DNA from 4 places in the Weizmannia sp. FSL W8-0401 genome. Region 1 is predicted to be linked to each of the others. Evidence: riboswitches for the same ligand, from Rfam matches in the RefSeq annotation. Region 1 holds a riboswitch; each other region holds the start of a gene.

Region 1 (2,198 bases):
ATATTATGCACTCGTCGATTTCCAAGGCTTTGTTAAAATTGTCGATACCCTGGCGCCTCAAGGCATTGAAATGAACGTCGAACATAAAATGTCGAAAAACATCGGCTTGACGCTTTATCCTGGCAAACAGCTCATGCATGGGAAACAACTCCTCGCCTACGCACGGTTCAGACATGATGCGCAAGGCGACTTTGGCCGGGTTGCTCGCCAGCAAAAAGTGCTTAAAGCGCTCCAATCTGAAGTCTTCAGCGTGAACGGCATCGCCAAAGCACCGAAACTGCTCGGAACCATCCAGCCGTATATGGCCACCAACATGAGCAAAATGAACATTCTTGCGCTCGTTAAAGACGTCATGGTCAATGGCAACCTTAAGGTCAAAACAATGACCGTACCGGTTGCCGGTACCTATACCAATGTCAGTTATCCGGGCGTCGGCGCCGCGCTCGAAGTGGACAAAGAAAAAAATACCGAAGCCATCAAACAGTTTTTGGATGAATAACAGGGGGGCCGGTTCCGGCTCTTTTTTTTGTAGCAGACAGAAAGCCGTACCGGGAGCAAATTGTCTTTTTGGAGAGCTCAAAAAGACAAAAGAGAGCCGTACCGGGAGCAAATTGTCCTTTTGGAGAGCTCAAAAAGACAAAAGAGAGCCGTACCAGGAGCAAATTGTCTTTTTGGAGGGTTCAAAAAGACAAAAGAGAGCCGTACCAAGAGCAAATTGTCTTTTTGGAGAGCTCAAAAAGACAAAAGAGAGCCGTACCGGGAGCAAATTGTCCTTTTGGAGGGCTCAAAAAGGCAAAAGAAAGCCAATTAGACAATAGGGGCGAAACCGCATCCAATATGAATTTCAATTTCCCCCTTGTCATGTCACCCGACAAAGTGTAAAGTATAAATAAGTCAAAATTTTAAGTACGTTCAATCGAATAGCCTTATCAAGAGAGGCGGAGGGACTTGGCCCGATGAAACCTCAGCAACCAGCCATACGGCACGGTGCTAAATCCAACAGGTATACCTGAAAAGATAAGGAGAATGTTGTCATCTTGCCTCCTTTTCTGGGAGGCTTTTTTCATATCATTCAAAGGGAGTGTAAAAATTTGAACCTTCTCGAAACGTTAAAAAACCGCATCCTTGTTGCAGACGGGGCAATGGGGACACTGCTATATGCATACGGCGCCGACACATGTTATGAGTCATTCAACCTGACCCATCCGGAAGACATCCACGCGATCCACCGCGCCTATATCGAAGCAGGCGCATCGGTCATCCAGACAAACACGTACAGCGCCAACTATATCAAGCTGGCACAGTATGGCCTGGAAGAAAAAGTAAAAGATATCAACAAAGCGGCTGTCCAGATCGCAAAAGAAGCGGCAAACCGTGACACATTTATACTCGGCACGGTCGGCGGCATCCGCGGCCAGCGCAAAACCGAAGCAACACTTGCCGAAATCAAGCGTACGTTCCGCGAGCAGATTTTTCACCTCCTGAACGAAGGAGTTGATGCCCTGCTTTTGGAAACGTATTTTGACGCGGAAGAACTGTATACGGTCGTAGACATTGCGAAAAAAGAAGCGGATGTCCCGGTCATCGCCCAGTTCTCGCTTATCGAACCGGGCGTGCTCCAAAACGGAACCCCGGTCCGCGATGCTTTCAAGGAACTTGAAAACCGCGGCGCTGATGTGACCGGCCTAAACTGCCGGCTCGGCCCGCACCACATGATCCAGGCGTTCGAAGAAATCCCGATACCGAAGCGTGCCTTTTTGTCCGCATACCCGAATGCGAGTCTTTTAGATTACGAGGAAGGCCGGTTCACGTTCACAAATAACGCCGATTATTTTAAAACATGCGCCGAAAAACTGGTCGAACAGGGTGTGCGCCTGATCGGCGGCTGCTGCGGCACGACCCCAGCTCACATCAAAGCAATCGCAGACGGGGTGCAGGGGCTTTTGCCTGTCACAGAAAAAACGGTCCGCCCACCGAAAATCGAAATCGCAGCCGCCCCGGCGCAGTACGAACCGCCGTTGCATGAAATTGTAAAAAAACGCCATTCCGTCATTGTCGAATTGGACACACCGAAAACGCTGAACACAGCCCGCTTTTTCGAAGGGGCAAAAGCGCTGCACGACGCCGGCATCGATGCCTTGACAATGGCCGACAACTCGCTTGCAAGCCCGCGCATCAGCAACACAGCGATTGCTTCA
Region 2 (2,198 bases), 2.7 Mb from region 1:
ACAGATGGAAAATATAATCGAAGTTGCTGGTGTGAGCCTGGTGCGCGACGGCAAAAAACTGCTCTCGGACATTCACTGGACGGTCAAAAAAGGGGAGCACTGGGCTGTCCTCGGCTTAAACGGTTCCGGCAAAACCACTTTGCTCAATATGATCAACGGGTATATCTGGCCGACAAAGGGCAGCATCAAGGTGCTCGGCAAAGCGTTCGGAAAAACAAGCCTGCCGGAACTGCGGAAATCAATCGGCTGGGTCAGCTCCTCCATCCAGGAAAGGATACCGCGCACCCAGCTTGCACGCGATGTGGTCATCAGCGGCAAATATGCATCGATCGGGCTGTATGAAGTGGTGGATGCAGAAGACGAAGAAAAAGCCTTGCGCTTGATGGAACAATTGCATTGTGCCGCCCTTTATGGCCGTGCTTATGGACATTGTTCGCAAGGAGAGCGGCAGAAGCTTTTAATCGCGCGCGCGTTAATGGCGGAACCGCGCATCTTAATTTTGGACGAGCCTTGCAACGGGCTGGATTTATTTGCCCGGGAAATTTTGCTGGAAAGTGTGGAAGAGCTGGCAAAAGATGAGAACGGCCCGGCGCTTGTATATGTGACGCACCATCCGGAAGAAATTTCCCCCGCTTTCCAAAAGACATTGCTGATCAGGAACGGGGAAGTTTTCCGGCAGGGCCGCACGTCCGAGATGATTGAAAAACAAGTGCTTTCCCGCTTTTTTGAGCATGAAATTCAGGTGGAGTGGCGCGGAAACCGGGCTTTGTTTCAAGTTGTCTGATGATTGGAAAACAAAAAAATATAAAATAATGAATTGACAAATCCCGAGCCGTCCACTAATATTTAAATATAACAAATGAATAACTTATCCAGAGAGACTGAGGGACAGGCCCGATGACGTCCAGCAACCTTCAAATCTTTTTTTGAAAGGTGCTAATTCCTGCAGAATGGTTCATTCTGAGAGATAAGTCACTTGACCGGCAAACCTCTTTCGAATGAAAGCGGGTTTTTTTTTGCTAAAAGGAACAGAAGGAGATTTCAACATGCTGGTATTAGAAGATATTCATAAAGTATACGGCAAAGGGAAGGACAAAAAGGTTGAAGCGTTAAAAGGCATCAATCTGCGTGTTGAAAAAGGGGAAATTTTCGGGGTGGTCGGCTACAGCGGCGCCGGGAAAAGCACGCTGATCCGATGCGTAAATCTGCTCGAGCGGCCGACTTCTGGGAAAGTGCTCGTTAACGGGATCGACCTTGTGCGCCTGCCGCCTGCAAAGCTGCGCCAAGAGCGGAAAAAAATCGGCATGATTTTCCAGCAGTTCAATCTGCTTCAGTCAAAGACGATTTTTCAAAACGTAGCCATGCCGCTTGTGCTGGAACACCGCCCGAAGGAAGAAATAAAGGCAAAAGTGGCAGAATTATTGTCTTTTGTCGGGTTAGAAGAGAGAATGCACCACTACCCTGACCAGTTGTCAGGCGGCCAGAAACAAAGGGTTGGCATTGCAAGAGCCCTTGCGACAGACCCGGACATCCTGCTTTGTGACGAGGCAACATCGGCCCTTGACCCGAATACGACCGAAGCCGTGCTTGCCCTTTTGCGGAAAGTCCGGGACGAGCTGGGCATCACGATTCTTATGATCACCCATGAAATGAACGTCATTCGTGACATTTGTGATAAAGTGGCAGTGCTGGACGGCGGAAAAATTGTGGAGCAGGGCCCGGTAATCGACCTGTTCACAGAACCGAAAACGCAAATTGCGAGAAGCTTTGTGAAAACCGTGCTGAATGATTCGATTCCGCCGTCGGTGCAAAAACTGATCGATGAAAGCAGCAAAGACAATCCGCACGGCATTTACCGGATCCTGTTTAAAGGAGCTTCCACCAATATGCCGCTGTTATCCAATACGGCAAAACATTTTTCAATCGACCTGAATGTGCTTCATGGCATGATCACCGAACTTCAGGGCATTCCTTTCGGCAACCTGCTTGTCGAATTGAAAGGCGACCCGGAAGAAATGAAGCGGGCCATTCAGTACATCAACGATCACGAAGCCATCATTCGGGAGGTGGAGAAAAATGGCATTTGATTGGTCATGGTTTTGGCCGCAATTTTTCACGGCAATGGGCCAGACGCTGTATATGGTGGCTGTATCATTAATCATTTCCATCATCATCGGCGTTCCGGTCGGCGTGATCCT
Region 3 (2,198 bases), 190 kb from region 1:
CAACCACCGTCACGCTTGCGCTCGGGGATGCGATCGCGGTAGCCCTTTTAAAGGCAAGGGACTTTAAACCGGAAAACTTTGCGCTCTTCCATCCCGGCGGCTCGCTTGGCCGGCGTTTGCTTCTCACGGTTGGCCATGTGGCTAAACGGAAAAGCATGAACCCGGTTGCCGGAATGGACACCGGCATAAAGGAAGCATTATTTATGATGACGGAAGCGGGGGCGGGGGCTGTTTCAGTTATTGATGATCGGGGACGGCTGGCCGGTATTTTAACGGACGGCGATATCCGGCGTGAGCTTTTAAACGGCCATGAAGTACTGGACAAAAAAGTAGCAGATTTGTATACAAAATATCCGGTTTGCGTCAGTGAGCATCAGCTGGCAGCGGAAGCATTGCGGATAATGGAAGACCATGCTTTCAAGGTGTTGCCGGTTGTTGCCGCCCAGAAACCGGTTGCCATGCTCCATATTCAGGATTTGATCCAGACTATATAGGCAAAATAACAGGATATTGGACAGAGCGGATTCATAAAGAATACCGCTTTTTTTGGTGTTTACCGCCAATATTTACACAGCAGCTGTCTGCTTCTTTTCGGGGATACCACACAAAGATTTCGGTGACAATGGTTCAGTGGCCTATTAAAATAAAAGGGTCACGAATACTACAGACGGGGTCATTACGCTTCTCCTTTCATCTTTGCTGTTTTATTTTCTCACCATATTGATTGTCCATAAGAAAAACAAAATTTAAATTGGAAATTTTTTAAAAAAGCTTGACGAATCCGAAAAAAGGGGATAAATTGAACATAAGCATTTTTTAAGTCCGTTGTGTAATGGCTTTTGCGGTGTTTATGGCAAATTTCATACTCGTATTTTCTTATCAAGAGAGGTTGAGGGAATGGCCCGATGAAGCCTCAGCAACCTTCAATGCTTTTACGCGTTGAAAAGGTGCTAAGTCCTGCAAGTTATGGGATCCATAACTTGAAAGATAAGAAGATGGTTCATGCACGAAAAGAATGGCCTTCTTCTTATTGGAGAAGGCTTTTTGATTTTAAGTGAGGGAGTGTCCATCATGTATCGTACAGAAACAAAACTTGCACAGATCGGAAACCGCAGTGACCGCGTGACAGGTGCGGTGAACCCGCCTGTTTATTTTTCTACCGCTTACCACCACGAAGGCATTGGGCAGTCGACCGGTTTTGATTATTCCCGTACCGGCAACCCGACACGCCAGTTGCTGGAAGAAGCGATTGCGGATCTGGAGGGCGGGGACCGCGGGTTTGCGTGCAGTTCCGGCATGGCTGCGATTTTCACTGTTTTATCTTTGTTCCAGGCCGGCGATGAGTGGATTGTGAGTGATGATTTATACGGCGGTACCTACCGCCTGCTTGAGCAGGGGTATAAAAAATGGGGGCTTTGTTGTAAGTACGTGAATACTTGCAACCCGGAAAATATTGAAAAAGAAATCACCTCGAAAACGAAAGCCATTTTTCTTGAAACGCCGACAAACCCCCTCATGCAGCAGACGGATATCGGCGCTGTGGCTGAAATTGCGAAAAGGCACGGAATCCTGCTGATCGTGGACAATACTTTTTATACTCCGCTTTTGCAGCGGCCGATCAAAGAAGGCGCTGATATTGTGGTCCACAGCGCAACGAAATATCTTGGCGGGCATAACGACGTGCTGGCTGGGCTGATCGTGGCAAAGGGCGCTGAACTTTGCGACAAGCTTTTCTTGTACCATAACGGCGCCGGCGCCACACTCAGCCCGTTTGATTCATGGCTTTTGATGCGCGGTATGAAAACGCTGGCGCTCCGGATGGAAAAACACGAAAAGAATGCAAAAGCTGTGGCGGCCTTTTTAAGCGCGCATCCGGATGTAAAAGATGTGCTGTATCCGGGCCGCGGCGGGATGCTTTCTTTCCGTGTAAAAGAAGAATCATGGGTTGACCCGTTTTTACGCGGCCTGTCTTTGATTACATTTGCCGAAAGCCTCGGCGGGACGGAAAGTTTTATCACTTACCCGGCTACACAGACGCATGCCGACATTCCGGAAGAAAAACGGATTGCCTCAGGCGTGGACAACTGCCTTTTGCGCTTTTCAGTCGGAATTGAAGATGACCGCGATTTGATTGCAGATATTGAAAAAGCTTTTGCCAACATTCACGAAGGGGTGCAAACACGATGACAAATGAAGAT
Region 4 (2,198 bases), 1.1 Mb from region 1:
GCAGTGTCAAACCATGGTCATTCATCTTCAACCCTCACGATCGTTGGAAATTCTCCTGTTGGATCAATTTTCATAACAAACCCGCAGTCTCTTTCGTTGATGCAAAATTCTAGGTCAGCCGGGTTAAATGCAGGCTGTCCGGGATCAAGAAATTTCTTTGCAACACTGGCATTTACAATCTCCTTGATCACTGATTCCGGCTTTATCGTGCCGGAGCCGGTAAGGATGCTTTCCATGTATAATGCGCATGCCAGGTCATCTTCCCCCGTCGGATGGGAAGCGATCATGTTGATGCGGGCGTTGTCTTTGCCTTTCCATTTGCGCAGGACCCATTTTGCCGTCATTTTTGCATTCGAAAAGCCGGTAACATAGACTTCCTTTGCACAAAGGGCGCGGAAGGCTGCTTTTACCCCGTTTGTGGATGTTTGCACCAGCGTTTTGCCGGCTAACGGCTGTTTGGCGATGGCGGCCGGTGAATGGCCCAAATCAAATCCCGGTATCGGAAGCCCGTTCCCTTCGCCCGTGAGCAAGACATGCGGGTATTTGTCTTTGATACAAAAAGCCGCTTCTTTTGAGTCTGCCAGCCATATCTCTTTTACGCCGCCCAAAAAGGCATGGTGGGCAACCGTAAACGCGCGGATCACATCGATCACAATATTGGCATCCCCGTCTTCCGGCGTGATCTCATTCCCCTGGTAAATGTGGATGTTCATCCATTCCCCCCTCATTCTGTGCAAAAGATACATAAAGTATATTGGAGGGACGCTTGATGCGGAACTTGCCACCCTTTTCTTTTTTTATCGCCCCCGTCTGTTCAAAAAAGAATTGACTCCCGCCGCATTTGATTGTATAATGTTTTCAATGATTTCTAAATAATGATTCGTTCTTCTTATCCAGAGAGGTGGAGGGAAAGGCCCTTTGAAGCCTCGGCAACAGGTTGAAAAACACTGTGCCAATTCCTGCAGACAATCGTCTGAAAGATAAGAGAAGTTGACCATTGTGCGCCGGCTCTTCTTATCTTTGTAAGAAGAGCTTTTTTCGAAGGTGCTTCTCATGGAAAGAAGCGGATTAAAATCCAAGTAAACTTCTATGTCTATTTGGATTAGGATGTCATACATAAATAAACAAATGAAAAGTGCATGCAAACATTGCGAGGTGGAAGATTTGCCGTTAAGTGTACAAAACAGCCCGTTTAGTAAAGAACAGGCGGAAAAGTTAAATGAACTGCTGCAAATGTTAACGGATCAGCAAAAATTATGGCTGAGCGGATATTTAACCTATCCGTTTGCCGAACAAGGAACGAATCCCCCGGGAAGTACAGCTGTTGCTGAAAAGCCGGTACAGACGGCAACCAAAACGGTTACGCTGCTGTTTGGTTCCGAGACAGGCAATGCCCAGGCGCTTGCCGAAGCATTCGCCGCCAGATTAAAAGAAATGCAGTTTGCCGTATCTTTTTCGGCACTCGATGCGGCCAAGCCGAAAGATTTAAAAAATGCAGGGTATCTGCTCATCATTACAAGCACACAAGGGGAAGGGGACCCGCCCGACAACGCATTGTCTTTCTATGAGCTGATCCACAGCAGAAAAGCCCCAAAACTGGACGGGGTCCCTTTTTCCGTTTTGGCGCTTGGGGACCAGACATATGAGTTTTTTTGCAAGGTCGGAAAAGAGATCGACAAGAGGCTGGAAGAGTTGGGCGGGGAACGGCTCTATCCGCGAGTGGATTGCGATGTGGATTATGAAGAAGACGCCCAGGAATGGTTTGAAGGGGTTACAGGCGTGCTCCAGTCATCTGCCTTGCCGCCTTCAACCGCTGCCGATGCCACCCGGCCTGCAAACACCGATTATTCCAAATCCAACCCGTTCCAGGCGGAAGTGCTGGAAAATATCAATTTGAACTGGGAAGGGTCCAATAAAGAAACGCACCATATCGAATTATCCCTTGAAGGTTCCGGTTTTACATTTGAACCGGGGGACAGCATCGGGATTTACCCGGAAAATGACCCGGAACTCGTGGAACGGCTGATCGAAAAGCTCGGCTGGGATCCAAAAGAACCGGTTCCGATCAATAAAAAAGGGGAAGTACTGCCGGCCAGGGAAGCATTGCTCAGACATTATGAAATTACGAGATTAACAAAACCACTGCTTCAGCAGGCAGCCGTGCTTTTCGGAAACAAAGGGCTTACGGCTTTGCTTGA

The links. A riboswitch is a leader RNA that binds a small molecule or an ion and turns the genes downstream of it on or off. The one in region 1 is predicted to bind S-adenosylmethionine.
Region 2: linked by a shared signal. The riboswitch ahead of NSU00_RS15440 (methionine ABC transporter ATP-binding protein) and the one ahead of NSU00_RS02170 (bifunctional homocysteine S-methyltransferase/methylenetetrahydrofolate reductase) in region 1 are both predicted to bind S-adenosylmethionine.
Region 3: linked by a shared signal. The riboswitch ahead of NSU00_RS02965 (methionine biosynthesis PLP-dependent protein) and the one ahead of NSU00_RS02170 (bifunctional homocysteine S-methyltransferase/methylenetetrahydrofolate reductase) in region 1 are both predicted to bind S-adenosylmethionine.
Region 4: linked by a shared signal. The riboswitch ahead of NSU00_RS07360 (assimilatory sulfite reductase (NADPH) flavoprotein subunit) and the one ahead of NSU00_RS02170 (bifunctional homocysteine S-methyltransferase/methylenetetrahydrofolate reductase) in region 1 are both predicted to bind S-adenosylmethionine.

The regions. Positions count from the first base shown of each region.
Region 1 covers NZ_JBBPAG010000001.1:450,635-452,832, forward strand. Annotated here, with positions in the region: gene NSU00_RS02165 (LCP family protein) at 1-499, shown strand, start outside; SAM riboswitch class I at 924-1,024, shown strand; gene NSU00_RS02170 (bifunctional homocysteine S-methyltransferase/methylenetetrahydrofolate reductase) at 1,092-2,198, shown strand, end outside.
Region 2 covers NZ_JBBPAG010000001.1:3,170,350-3,172,547, reverse strand. Annotated here, with positions in the region: gene NSU00_RS15445 (ABC transporter ATP-binding protein) at 5-784, shown strand; SAM riboswitch class I at 866-974, shown strand; gene NSU00_RS15440 (methionine ABC transporter ATP-binding protein) at 1,047-2,087, shown strand; gene NSU00_RS15435 (methionine ABC transporter permease) at 2,077-2,198, shown strand, end outside.
Region 3 covers NZ_JBBPAG010000001.1:637,270-639,467, forward strand. Annotated here, with positions in the region: gene NSU00_RS02960 (KpsF/GutQ family sugar-phosphate isomerase) at 1-494, shown strand, start outside; SAM riboswitch class I at 874-994, shown strand; gene NSU00_RS02965 (methionine biosynthesis PLP-dependent protein) at 1,072-2,187, shown strand; gene metC (cystathionine beta-lyase) at 2,184-2,198, shown strand, end outside.
Region 4 covers NZ_JBBPAG010000001.1:1,546,788-1,548,985, forward strand. Annotated here, with positions in the region: partial or broken gene NSU00_RS07350 (phosphosulfolactate synthase) at 1-25, opposite strand, end outside; gene NSU00_RS07355 (2-phosphosulfolactate phosphatase) at 18-713, opposite strand; SAM riboswitch class I at 887-987, shown strand; gene NSU00_RS07360 (assimilatory sulfite reductase (NADPH) flavoprotein subunit) at 1,108-2,198, shown strand, end outside.